2 regions of the Streptomyces sp. V3I7 genome follow, and region 2 is predicted to be linked to the other one. Evidence: predicted binding sites of a transcription regulator. Region 2 holds the regulator's gene; the other holds the start of a gene.

Region 1 (6,443 bases), 1.8 Mb from region 2:
AGAACCTCACCACCTGTGGCATCGATCTGACCGGCGCCCTGATCGGCGAGCGCTGGCGGGTCGGCTCCGGGCCCCTGCTGGAGGTCACCAGCGGGCGCGTCCCGTGCCGCACCTTCCAAGGCCACATGGCCGAGGGCGGCTGGGTGAAGAGGTTCACGCGGAAGGGTGTGCCGGGCGCCTACCTCCGGGTGATCGAGCCGGGTGAGATCCGGGCGGGCGACGCGGTCGAGATCGTGCACCGGCCGGAGCACGACGTGACGGTGGGCCTCGTGTTCCGCGCGGAGACGACCGAGCGCACGCTGCTGCCGCGCCTGCTCGCCGCGGGCGCCGCACTGCACCACAGAACGCTGGCTTCGGCCCGCGCGTACGCCGGGAAGCACGGCTCCTGATCGGCCGTCACCAGGGCTTTCGCAGAAGAAAACTTCCCCGGAAGTTTCACCTGTCGTGGGCCCTGTGCGCAGGGCGGACGCCCCCGCTCCGGGTCACTACGCTTGGGCCATGACAACGGCTCTGATTACGGGATCGACCGCGGGGATCGGTGCCGCGTTCGCGCGCCGGCTCGCGGCTGACGGGCACAACCTCGTCCTGGTGGCACGGGACGCCAAGCGGCTGCACGACCAGGCGACGGAACTGCACGACCGGCACGGCATCGAGGCGGAGGTGCTCGCGGCCGACCTGGCCGAGGACAAGGGCATCGAGCGGGTCGCCGCCCGCCTCGGCGACCGCAAGAACCCCGTCGACCTGCTGGTCAACAACGCGGGCTTCGGCAACAAGGGCCGCTATCTCGACGTCTCGATGGACGACGAGCTGAAGATGCTCAAGGTGCACATCGAGGCGGTGCTGCGGCTGACGTCGGCGGCGACGGAGGCGATGCGCGAGCGCCGGCGCGGTGGAGTCGTGAACGTCGCCTCGGTGGCGGCCTTCGTGCCGCGCGGCACGTACGGGGCGTCCAAGGCGTGGGTCGTGCAGTTCACGCAGGGCGCGGCGAAGGACCTCGCGGGCACCGGCGTACGGCTGATGGCGCTGTGCCCCGGCTTCGTGCGCACGGAGTTCCACGAGCGGGCCGGGATGGGCACGGACAACATCCCGGGCTGGCTGTGGCTGGACGCGGACAAGCTGGTCGCGGCGGCCCTCGCCGACCTGGCCCGCGGCAAGACGGTCTCGATCCCGGACCCGCGCTACAAGGCGCTGATGGGCCTGGTGAAGGTGACACCGCGCGGGCTGCTGGGCGGCGTGACCTCGAAGACGGGGCGCAAGTACGGGCCGCAGTGAGCCCCGCGCACGACCCGGCGGACGGCGTCGCACCGGTGGGAAAATGGGAGTGACGGGAAACCGGACCCAGGGGGGACCGGAGGCGGCGTCATGACGTTCGTACAGCTCATCGACTGCAGGACCAGCCGGTTCGACGAGATGGACCGGCTCATGGACAGGTGGGTCGAGCAGACCAAAGGGAAGCGGACCGCGACGCACGACATGGTCGGGCGGGACCGGTCCGACGCCTCGCACTTCGTCGAGGTCGTGGAGTTCCCGTCGTACGAGGACGCGATGCGGAACTCGAACCTGCCCGAGACCGACCGGATCTTCCAGGAGATGGTCGCCCTCTGCGACGAGATGCCGACGCTCATGGATCTGGACGTCGTACGGGACGAGCGCCTCTGTGAGAACACCGTGCGCAGGTTCTTCGCGGCGCTGTGCACCACGGGCGAGCTGCCTCCGCTCAACGACCTGCTGGATGAGGACATCCACAGCCATGACCCGATGAACCCGCAGGACACCATCGGGCTGGACAGCGTCCGCGCCGAGTTCCGGATGTGGCGCGGCGCCTTCGACTTCGTGTTCACGGTCGAGGACGTGTTCGCCCAGGGCGACCGGGCCTGCGCGCGCTGGACCTGGCGCGGCACGCACCGGGGCGACTTCCTGGGCATCGCACCCACCGGCCAGGAGGTCACCATGACCGGGATGACCCTGTTCCGGTTCGACGCCGAGGGCAAGATCGCCGAGCTGTGGTGGCAGCACGACCAGCTCGGGCTGATGCAACAGCTCGGCGCACTGGACGAGTTGGAGCGGTAGAACGGGCGAAGCCCCCGCCCCGGGAGCACCGGGAGCGGGGGCTTCGTCGTACGCGACTCGCGTGCCTCAGTGGGCGTGGCCGTGGCCGTGGCCCCCGGCGGCGGCCTCTTCCTCTTCCTTCTTCTCGACGACCAGGGTCTCGGTCGTGAGCAGCAGGGAGGCGATGGAGGCGGCGTTCTCCAGGGCGGAGCGCGTGACCTTCACCGGGTCGATGACGCCGGCCTTGACGAGGTTGCCGTACTCGCCGGTGGCGGCGTTGTAGCCCTCGCCCTTGTCCATGTCCTTGACCTTGGACACGATGACGTAGCCCTCGTGGCCCGCGTTCTCCGCGATCCAGCGCAGCGGCTCGACGACGGCGTTGCGGACGACCGAGACACCGGTGGCCTCGTCGCCGGACTTGCCGAGGCCGTCCTCGAGGACCTTGGAGGCGTGGACCAGAGCGGAGCCACCACCGGAGACGATGCCCTCCTCGACCGCGGCGCGGGTCGCGGAGATGGCGTCCTCCAGACGGTGCTTCTTCTCCTTCAGCTCCACCTCGGTGGCGGCGCCGACCTTGATCACGCACACGCCGCCGGCCAGCTTCGCGAGGCGCTCCTGCAGCTTCTCGCGGTCCCAGTCGGAGTCGGTGGACTCGATCTCGGCCTTGATCTGCGCGATGCGGCCCTCGACCTCGTCCTTCTTGCCGGCACCGTCGACGATCGTGGTGTCGTCCTTGGTGACGGTGACGCGGCGGGCGCCGCCGAGCACGTCCAGACCGACCTGGTCGAGCTTGAGGCCGACCTCCTCGGAGACGACGGTGGCGCCGGTCAGGACGGCCATGTCCTGCAGCATCGCCTTGCGGCGGTCACCGAAGCCCGGGGCCTTGACGGCGACGGCGTTGAACGTGCCGCGGATCTTGTTGACGACCAGGGTCGACAGGGCCTCGCCCTCGACGTCCTCGGCGATGATCAGCAGCGGCTTCGAGGCGCCGGCCTGGATGATCTTCTCGAGCAGCGGCAGCAGGTCCTGGATGGAGCTGATCTTGCCCTGGTTGATCAGGATGTACGGGTCGTCGAGGACGGCCTCCATACGCTCCTGATCGGTGACGAAGTACGGGGACAGGTAGCCCTTGTCGAAGGCCATGCCCTCGGTGAAGTCCAGCTCCAGACCGAAGGTGTTGGACTCCTCGACGGTGATGACACCGTCCTTGCCGACCTTGTCCATCGCCTCGGCGATGAGCTCGCCGACCTGCTGGTCCTGGGCGGACAGCGCGGCGACGGCGGCGATGTCGGACTTCTCGTCGATCGGCCGGGCCGAGGCGAGCAGGTCCTCGGAGATGGCGGCGACGGCGGCGTCGATGCCCTTCTTCAGGGCGGCCGGGGAGGCGCCGGCGGCGACGTTGCGCAGGCCCTCGCGGACCAGCGCCTGGGCCAGCACGGTGGCGGTGGTCGTACCGTCACCCGCGATGTCGTTGGTCTTGGTCGCCACCTCCTTCACCAGCTGGGCGCCCATGTTCTCGAACGGGTCCTCGATCTCGACCTCACGGGCGATGGTGACGCCGTCGTTGGTGATGGTGGGGGCACCGAACTTCTTGTCGATGACGACGTTGCGGCCCTTGGGGCCGATCGTCACCTTGACCGTGTCGGCCAGCTTGTTGACGCCGCGCTCGAGGGCGCGACGGGCGTCCTCGTCGAACTTCAGGATCTTCGCCATGACAGCGTGAGCCCTCTCGGAAGATTTGGGGTGAAAGAAACTGCGCCCCGGGCGCCCGGCTTCTTATGGGTCGCGGGGGGCCAGGGGCGCAGCTCGAAGCAACTGTGTGTGCTCGACGGTGAATTACTTCTCGATGACCGCGAGGACGTCGCGGGCCGAGAGGACGAGGTAGTCCTCGCCGTTGTACTTCACCTCGGTGCCGCCGTACTTGCTGTACAGCACGACGTCGCCGGTCTTGACGTCGAGCGGGAGACGCTCGCCGTTCTCGAAACGGCCCGGGCCCACGGCCAGGACGACGCCCTCCTGGGGCTTCTCCTTGGCGGTGTCCGGGATGACCAGGCCAGACGCCGTGGTCTGCTCGGCGTCGAGCGGCTGGACCACGATGCGGTCCTCGAGCGGCTTGATGGCAACCTTGCTGGCGGTCGTCACGATCCGACCTCCCCCTTCGGAGATCTCACGGGGTTAACTGTCTGAGGTGGCGACCAGGTGGATCCGTCGTCGCGGGTGCCGGACCTGCCCGTCGCTGTGTTGGCACTCTCCAGGGGGGAGTGCCAAAGCCGAGACTATGACTGCGATTAGCACTCGGTCAAGCGGAGTGCCAATTGCCTGCGGCGCGTCAGCCGAGGGTGCCGGTTTGGCGTACGGGGTTTACGGCGCTGCGGTGTTGGGGTGGCCGCTCCCGGGGGCTGCGCCCCCAGGCCCCCGCTGTCGGCCTGAACGGCCTCGTCCTCAAGCGCCGGACGGGCTGTTTGGCTACAGGTAGTCCTCGATGCGGGCTACCGTCAGGCCCTCCTTCTGGAGGCGGCGCAGGACCCTGGTCGTACGTTCTCTGATGTCGTCCGGGCCGATCTGGACGATGTCGCCGGGGCGGAGGCGGTGGTCGCCGTGGGTGTAGGAGAGGCCGCCGGAGGTGACGGTGGCGCGCCAGAGGACGACGGCCGCCACACCGCAGTCGGCGGCGGCGCGCAGGGTCGTGGTGTCGTACCGGTCGTAGGGCGGGCGGAAGAAGCGGGGGCGGATGCCGAAGCGGGACGTGAGTTTGTCCTGCTGGCCGCAGATCTCGGCGCGCTGGCCGGCGTAAGGCAGGCCGGGGAGCGCGGGGTGGTCGAGGGTGTGGTTCTGCACGCCGGCGCCGACCGAGCGCAGGCGCGCGAAGTGGGCGTAACCGGGGCCGACTACGGTGTCGGTGAGGAACAGGCTGACCGGGAGCCGTAGTTCGCGGACCATGTCGACGAAGCGTGGGTCCTTCTCGGCGCCGTCGTCGTAGGTGAGGAAGACGACCCGGTCGCGGGTGGGGACGTGGTCCACGACGGGCGCCAGGGCGGGGCCGGCCGTGCGGGGCGGCGCGGGGCGGGAGGCGGGCCTCGGGGCCGGGGCGAGCGGGGCCGGCAGCCCCCAGCGGCGGTACGGCTGCCGCGCGGCCGGGGTGTGGGAACGTACGCTCTGGGCCGCCTTCTTGCCGAGCCGTTCGATGGGGTCGACGGACTGGGCGCAGCCGGTGAGCAGGGCGGCGGCGGCCAGTACGGCCGCGGCGGCCCGCACGGCGCGGCGCGGGGCGGGTGCGGGGCTCACAGGTAGTCCTCCAGGCGTGCCACCGCGAACCCGTCGCGGGTGACCCGGTTCAGGAAGCGCCGGACCATCTGGGTCATGGTGCCGTTCCACTCGGCCGGGTCCTGGAAGTGGGAGAGGACGATGTCGCCGGGGTGCAGGTTCCGGTCGTCCTCGCGGTACTCCCAGTGGTCGGCGAAGACCTCCTCGCTCCAGATCGGGGCGTACTTGATCCCGCAGGACCGGGCGGCGAGCAGGGTGTCCCGGTCGTAGTTGCCGTAGGGCGGGCGGAAGACGGTCGGCCGCTTGCCGAACTGCTTCTCCATGACGTCCTGCATGCCGCAGATCTCGTCCCGCTGTTCCTCGTAGGACAGGCCGGGCAGGTAGGGGTGGTGCAGGGTGTGGTTGTCGAGGGTGACGCCCTGGGACCGCATCCGCCGGAAGTAGCCGTAGTCGTCGCCGGCGGATTCGTCGGTGAGGAAGGCCGTGTACGGGATCCGCAGGTCGCTCATCATCCGCAGGAACCCGGGGTCCTTCTCGGCGCCGTCGTCCAGGGTGAGGAAGACGACCTTCTGCCGGGTGGGGATCGTGGTGAAGACCGGGGGCAGGTCCAGTTCCTCCTGGTCGCGGACCTCGAAGCCGGCGCGAACGGTGATCCTCGGCTTGTGCGCGGGAGGCGGCGGGGGCAGCAGCGGGACCCGGCCCAGGCCCCAGCGGTCGGCGGCGGCGACCAGGGCGTCGTGGTCGGCGCCGAGCCGGGCCGCGTAGCTGTCCAGGGCGGGGGCGGCGGGCGCCTTGAGCGGCTGCTGACCGGGAGCCGGTAGTACGTCCGTTCCCCTGCCCGACGCCGAGCAGCCGGGCATGACGGCGACGAGGGCCAGCACGGCGATGCCGCCCCGGACGGCCGCCTTCCTCACCAGCGCCCCGTATTTGTCATTTTGTCGCACCGCTCGCATGGTGCCGGATCCTCGCAGGCACGGGAGGCGTTCTGGGCCCGACACCGCCGCCGGAGGCGCGGCGTCCACCGGCTGGCCCACAATGACCCGGTGAACGACCTGCTCTCCTTCCGCTCGCTGCTCACCCCCGAGGGCCTCGCCCTCCTCGACGAGGTGCGCGACACCCACCCGTCCGAC
Region 2 (6,443 bases):
TTCGAGCACGTCAACCTCGACCTGATCTACGGCACCCCGGGCGAGTCCGACGACGACTGGCGGGCCTCGCTGGACGCGGCCCTCGGCGCCGGACCCGACCACATCAGCGCCTACGCGCTCATCGTCGAGGAGGGCACCCAGCTCGCCCGCCGGATCCGCCGCGGCGAGGTCCCCATGACCGACGACGACGTCCACGCGGACCGCTACCTCATCGCGGAGGAGCGCCTGGCCGCGGCCGGCTTCGACTGGTACGAGGTCTCCAACTGGGCCACCTCGGCCGCCGGCCGCTGCCTGCACAACGAGCTCTACTGGCGCGGCGCCGACTGGTGGGGCGCCGGCCCCGGAGCCCACAGCCACGTCGGCGGGGTGCGCTGGTGGAACGTCAAGCACCCGGGGGCGTACGCGGCGGCGCTGGCCTCCGGCCGCTCACCGGGCGCGGGCCGGGAACTCCTCTCGGCCGAGGACCGCAGGGTCGAGCGCATCCTGCTGGAACTGCGGCTGCGCGAGGGGGCGCCGCTGGATCTGCTGCGCCCCGACGGCCTCGCGGCCTCGCGCCAGGCACTGTCGGACGGGCTCCTGCAGCAGGGGGCGTACGACGAGGGGCGGGCCGTGCTGACGCTGCGCGGGCGGCTGCTGGCGGACGCGGTGGTGCGGGACCTGGTGGACTGATCACTCGGCGGGGTGAACCACTGCGAAACGCCGGTTCGGTCCCTGACCTGATTCGTAGTCCGCCGCTGACCGTACGCGGCGAATTGTGGAGGCCACGGAGATGACCGCTGTGGACGAACGTGGAGTCGCAGAGTCCTTCGAGGGGTTCGAGCCGCCCGACGGACTCGAGGCTTTGGGGGGGGCGAAGTGGACACCAGCGGCTTCGGGACGCTGCCCGACGTCAAGCCCTACCGGTACCCGTTGCCGTGACGAAGTCGATCAGCTCCTCCACCCGTCCCAGCAACGCCGGCTCCAGGTCCCTGTAGGACCCCACCCGTTTCAGGATCGCCTGCCAGACCGCCCCCGTGTTGTCCGACGGCCAGCCCAGCGCCCGGCACACGCCCGTCTTCCAGTCCTGCCCGTGCGGCACACGCGGCCACTCCGGAATCCCCAGGGACGAGGGCTTCACGGCCTCCCAGATGTCGATGTACGGATGGCCGACGACCAGGGCGTGCTCGCTCGTCACCGACTCCGCGATGCGCCACTCCTTCGTGCCCGGCACCAGGTGGTCCACCAGCACGCCCAGCCGGGCGTCCGGCCCTGGCCCGAACTCCGCCACGATCGACGGGAGGTCGTCCACGCCCTCCAGGTACTCAACCACCACGCCCTCGATGCGCAGGTCGTCGCCCCACACCTTCTCGACCAGCTCCGCGTCGTGCCGGCCCTCGACGTAGATGCGCCCGGCACGGGCCACCCGGGCGCGGGCGCCGGGGACGGCGACCGAACCGGATGCCGTACGGGTGGGACGTACAGCCGCTGACGCAGGCCGTACGAGGGTCACCGCCTGGCCCTCCAGCAGGAAGCCCCTCGGCTCCAGCGGGAACACCCGGTGCTTGCCGAAGCGGTCCTCCAGGGTCACCGTGCCCGCCTCGCAGCGGATCACCGCGCCGCAGAAGCCGGTGCCGGGCTCCTCCACCACCAGGCCGGGGTCCGCCGGGACCTCCGGGGCGGGCTTCGGCTTCTTCCACGGCGGGGTCAGGTCGGCGGAGTACTGGCGCATTCGGATGACGATAGGAGAAGCCCGCGACCAGCACTAGCGACCCGCGCTTACGACACGCCGAAACGCGCCGCCAGCTCGTCCCGCTGCCTGCGCACGAACCCCGCGTCCACCACCGCGCCGTGACCGGGCACGTAGAGCGCGTCCTCGCCGCCGAGGGCGAGCAGCCGGTCCAGGGCGGCCGGCCACTGCGCCGGGACGGCGTCGGATCCCGCCTGCGGAGCGCCGGACTCCTCGACCAGGTCGCCGCAGAAGACCACCTCCGGGTCGCCCGGCACCAGAACCGCCAGATCGTACGCCGTGTGCCCCGGGCCCACGTTCGCCAGCAGCACCTGGCGGCCGCCGCCCAGGTCCAGCGTCCACTCGCCGGAGACCAGACGGCGCGGCACCGCGAGGGCGTCGGCCGCATGCTCCGCCTCCGGGGCCGGCAGACCGTGCCGGACGGCGTCCAGACGCAGCTCCTCGCGCTCGTACGCGAACACGGCGTCCGTGCCCACGGCGGCGAACACCTCCGCGCCCGCGAACGCGGGAGCGCCGAGGACATGGTCGAAGTGGGGGTGCGTGAGAGCGAGATGAGTCACACGGTGCCCGGTCAGTTCCTGTGCCTCGGTCCGCAGCCGGGCGCCCTCCGCGAGGCTGGAACCGGCGTCCACGACGAGCGCCGTCCCCTCCCCGAGAACCAGGCCCACCGTGCAGTCCCAGCCCGGCAGGCGGCACCGGCCGGCCCCGGCGGCCAGCCGCTCCCACCCCAGGTCTTCCCAAGTCACCGTCATACCGCGACGCTAGCGGTGAGGTCCGTCCGGGGCACGACGCCGCAGGACCGGCCTTGCCCCCGCCGTACCTCACGGCCGTACACTTGGCCGGGGAACATTGGCACTCGTACGCGCAGAGTGCCAGGCCGCGAAGCGCGGTGACGACCGATTCCGGAGGTGAGTGCGATGCTGAGCGAGCGCAGGCTCCAGGTGTTGCGCGCCATCGTCCAGGACTACGTCGGCACCGAGGAGCCGGTGGGCTCCAAGGCGCTCACCGAGCGGCACAACCTCGGGGTGTCCCCGGCCACCGTCCGCAACGACATGGCCGCCCTGGAGGACGAGGGATTCATCGCCCAGCCGCACACCAGCGCGGGGCGCATCCCCACCGACAAGGGCTACCGGCTCTTCGTCGACAAGCTCGCCGGCGTGAAGCCGATGACCGCGCCCGAGCGGCGCGCCATCCAGAACTTCCTCGAAGGGGCGGTCGACCTCGACGACGTCGTGGCCCGCACGGTACGGCTGCTCGCGCAGCTCACCCGGCAGGTCGCCGTCGTTCAGTACCCGTCCCTGACCCGCTCGACCGTGCGGCACGTGGAGCTGCTGTCGCTCGCCCCGGCGCGCGTCATGCTCGTGCTGATCACGGACACCGGCCGGGTCGAGCAGCGGCTGGTGGACTGCCCGGCGCCGTGCGGCGAGGCGACGCTCGCGGATCTGCGGGCGCGGCTCAACAGCAGGGTCGCCGGCCGGCGCTTCACGGACGTCCCGCGTCTCGTGGAGGACCTGCCGGAGGCCTTCGAGGTCGAGGATCGCGGTACGGTCTCCGCAGTGCTCTCCACGTTGCTGGAGACGCTGGCCGAGGAGAACGAGGAGCGGCTGATGATCGGCGGTACCGCCAATCTGACGCGCTTCGGACATGACTTCCCCCTCACCATCCGTCCGGTGCTCGAAGCACTCGAGGAGCAGGTCGTGCTCCTCAAGTTGCTTGGGGAGGCCGGGGATTCGGGCATGACCGTACGCATCGGTCACGAGAACGCCTACGAGGGACTCAACTCCACTTCCGTGGTGGCGGTCGGCTACGGTTCGGGCGGCGAGGCAGTAGCCAAGCTCGGCGTGGTCGGACCGACCCGCATGGATTACCCGGGAACGATGGGAGCGGTACGCGCAGTGGCACGGTACGTCGGACAGATCCTGGCGGAGTCGTAAGTGGCCACGGACTACTACGCCGTTCTCGGCGTGCGCCGCGACGCGTCGCAGGATGAGATCAAGAAGGCGTTCCGCCGGCTCGCGCGCGAGCTGCACCCGGACGTCAATCCCGATCCGAAGACGCAGGAGCGGTTCAAGGAGATCAACGCCGCCTACGAGGTGTTGTCGGACCCGCAGAAGAAGCAGGTCTACGACCTCGGCGGCGACCCGCTCTCGCAGGCCGGCGGAGCCGGTGCGGGCGCGGGTGCGGGCGGATTCGGTGCCGGGGGCTTCGGGAACTTCTCCGACATCATGGACGCGTTCTTCGGCACGGCCTCGCAGCGTGGACCGCGCTCGCGCACCCGCCGCGGCCAGGACGCGATGATCCGGCTCGACGTCGAGCTCGACGAGGCCGCCTTCGGCACGACGAAGGACATCCAGGTCGACACGGCGGTCGTCTGCAACACCTGCAACGGCGAGGGCGCCGCACCGGGCACGTCCGCCCAGACGTGCGACATGTGCCGCGGCCGCGGTGAGGTCTCGCAGGTCACCCGGTCCTTCCTGGGCCAGGTCATGACCTCGCGTCCCTGCCCGCAGTGCCAGGGCTTCGGCACGGTCGTCCCGACGCCGTGCCCGGAGTGCGCCGGCGACGGCCGCATCCGCTCGCGCCGCACCCTGACCGTCAAGATCCCGGCCGGTGTCGACAACGGCACCCGCATCCAGCTTGCCGGCGAGGGCGAGGTCGGCCCCGGCGGCGGTCCCGCCGGCGACCTGTACGTCGAGATCCACGAGCTGCCGCACTCGACCTTCCAGCGGCGCGGCGACGACCTGCACTGCACGGTCACGATCCCGATGACGGCGGCGGCCCTCGGCACCAAGGTGCCGCTGGAGACGCTGGACGGCATGGAGGAGGTCGACATCCGGCCCGGCACCCAGTCCGGCCAGTCGATCCCGCTGCACGGCCGGGGCATCACGCACCTGCGCGGCGGCGGCCGGGGCGACCTGATCGTCCACGTCGAGGTCCAGACCCCGAACAAGCTCGACCCCGAGCAGGAGCGCCTCCTGCGCGAGCTGGCCAAACTGCGCGGCGAGGAACGGCCCCTGGGTCAGTTCCAGCCCGGTCAGCAGGGCCTGTTCTCGCGGCTGAAGGACGCGTTCAACGGGCGCTGACGCCCGGGAACCGTCCGATTCGGTGTTGATCGGAGGACGTGACAACATGCCGTCATGTCCTCCGCACTGACCGATCTCTTCCGGCATCCGATCGTGCAGGCCCCGATGGCGGGCGGTGTCGCCGTCCCGCGGCTCGCCGCCGCCGTGTCCGAGGCGGGCGGCCTCGGCTTCCTCGCCGCCGGGTACAAGACCGCCGACGGGATGTACCAGGAGATCAAGCAGCTGCGGGGCCTCACCGGGCGCCCCTTCGGCGTCAACCTGTTCGTGCCCCAGCCGGAGTGTTCGAGCGCGGGCCCCACGGCCGCCGCGGCCGAGGGCGCGACGACGCCGGCCGCGGCCGCCGTCGAGGTCTACGCGCATCAGCTCGGCGGCGAGGCCGCCTGGTACGGGACCGAACTCGGCGACCCCGACAGCGGCCGGGACGACGGCTACGAGGTCAAGCTGGCCGCGCTGCTCGACAACCCGGTGCCGGTGGTCTCCTTCCACTTCGGCGTCCCGAGCCGTGAGGTGATCGACTCCCTCCACCGCGCCGGCACCCTCACGATGGTCTCCGCGACCACCCCCGAGGAGGCCCTCGCGGTACAGCGGTCCGGCGCCGACGCCGTGATCGCGCAGGGCGTGGAGGCCGGCGGCCACCAGGGCACCCACCGCGACCTCCCGGAGAACGACGGTGCCGGCCTCGGCCTGCTCTCCCTGGTCGCCCTGATCCGCGAAACCGTGGACCTGCCCGTCGTGGCCGCGGGCGGCATCATGCGCGGCAGCCAGATCGCCGCCGTCCTCGCGGCGGGCGCGAGTGCCGCCCAGCTCGGCACCGCGTTCCTCGCCACCCCCGAGTCCGGCGCCGCCGATCTGCACAAGCAGGCGCTCACCAACCCCCTGTTCGCCCGCACGGAACTGACCCGCGCCTTCTCCGGCCGCCCGGCCCGCGGCCTGGTCAACCGGTTCCTGCGCGAGCACGGCCCGTACGCCCCCGCCGCCTACCCCGAGGTCCACCACCTCACCGCGCCGCTGCGCAAGGCCGCCGCCAGGGCCGGGGACGCGCAGGGCATGGCGCTGTGGGCGGGCCAGGGGCACCGGCTCGCCCGCGACCTGCCCGCCGGGCAGCTCGTCCACGTCCTCGCCGGTGAACTCGCCGCCGCCCAGGCCCCGCTGTCCGCCGGAGGTGACCTCCGATGACCGCTCCCGTCTTCGTCGTCGAGGAGTTCCCCGCGCACGGCTCGGGCTCTTTCGTCCTCGACGGCCCCGAGGGACGGCACGCCGTCTCCGTGAAGCGGCTGCAGCCGGGCGAGGCCGTCGTCCTCACCGACGGCGCCGGGCGCTGGGCCGAGTGCGAGGTGACCGGCACCGAGGGCAAGGACCGGCTGGTCGTCCGGCTGGGCGATGTCGTCCAGGAGCCCGCCGAGTCCCCGCGCATCACCGTCGTGCAGGCCCTGCCCAAGGGCGACCGGGGCGAACTCGCCGTGGAGACCATGACCGAGGTCGGCGTCGACGCCATCGTGCCGTGGGCGGCGTCCCGCTGCATCACCCAGTGGAAGGGCGAGCGCGGGCTGAAGGCCCTCGGCAAGTGGCGGGCCACCGCCCGCGAGGCCGGCAAGCAGTCCCGCCGGGTCCGCTTCCCCGAGGTGGCCGACGCC

What was found. Region 2 encodes HrcA, which represses chaperone genes, less so after heat shock. Its sites were predicted from a motif close to TTNGCACTCNGNNNNNCNGAGTGCNAA; they were not measured.
Region 1: the regulator HrcA is predicted to act here: its motif matches at 4,338-4,364, upstream of groES (co-chaperone GroES).

The regions. Positions count from the first base shown of each region.
Region 1 covers NZ_JAUSZK010000001.1:4,022,004-4,028,446, reverse strand. The annotation lists gene QFZ74_RS18965 (MOSC domain-containing protein) at 1-389, shown strand, start outside; gene QFZ74_RS18960 (SDR family oxidoreductase) at 499-1,272, shown strand; gene QFZ74_RS18955 (ester cyclase) at 1,363-2,070, shown strand; gene groL (chaperonin GroEL) at 2,137-3,762, opposite strand; gene groES (co-chaperone GroES) at 3,886-4,194, opposite strand; gene QFZ74_RS18940 (polysaccharide deacetylase family protein) at 4,516-5,334, opposite strand; gene QFZ74_RS18935 (polysaccharide deacetylase family protein) at 5,331-6,266, opposite strand; gene QFZ74_RS18930 (methyltransferase domain-containing protein) at 6,357-6,443, shown strand, end outside.
Region 2 covers NZ_JAUSZK010000001.1:2,222,505-2,228,947, reverse strand. The annotation lists gene hemW (radical SAM family heme chaperone HemW) at 1-669, shown strand, start outside; gene QFZ74_RS10445 (DUF3097 domain-containing protein) at 890-1,708, opposite strand; gene QFZ74_RS10440 (MBL fold metallo-hydrolase) at 1,756-2,478, opposite strand; gene hrcA (heat-inducible transcriptional repressor HrcA) at 2,644-3,660, shown strand; gene dnaJ (molecular chaperone DnaJ) at 3,661-4,809, shown strand; gene QFZ74_RS10425 (nitronate monooxygenase) at 4,864-5,985, shown strand; gene QFZ74_RS10420 (16S rRNA (uracil(1498)-N(3))-methyltransferase) at 5,982-6,443, shown strand, end outside.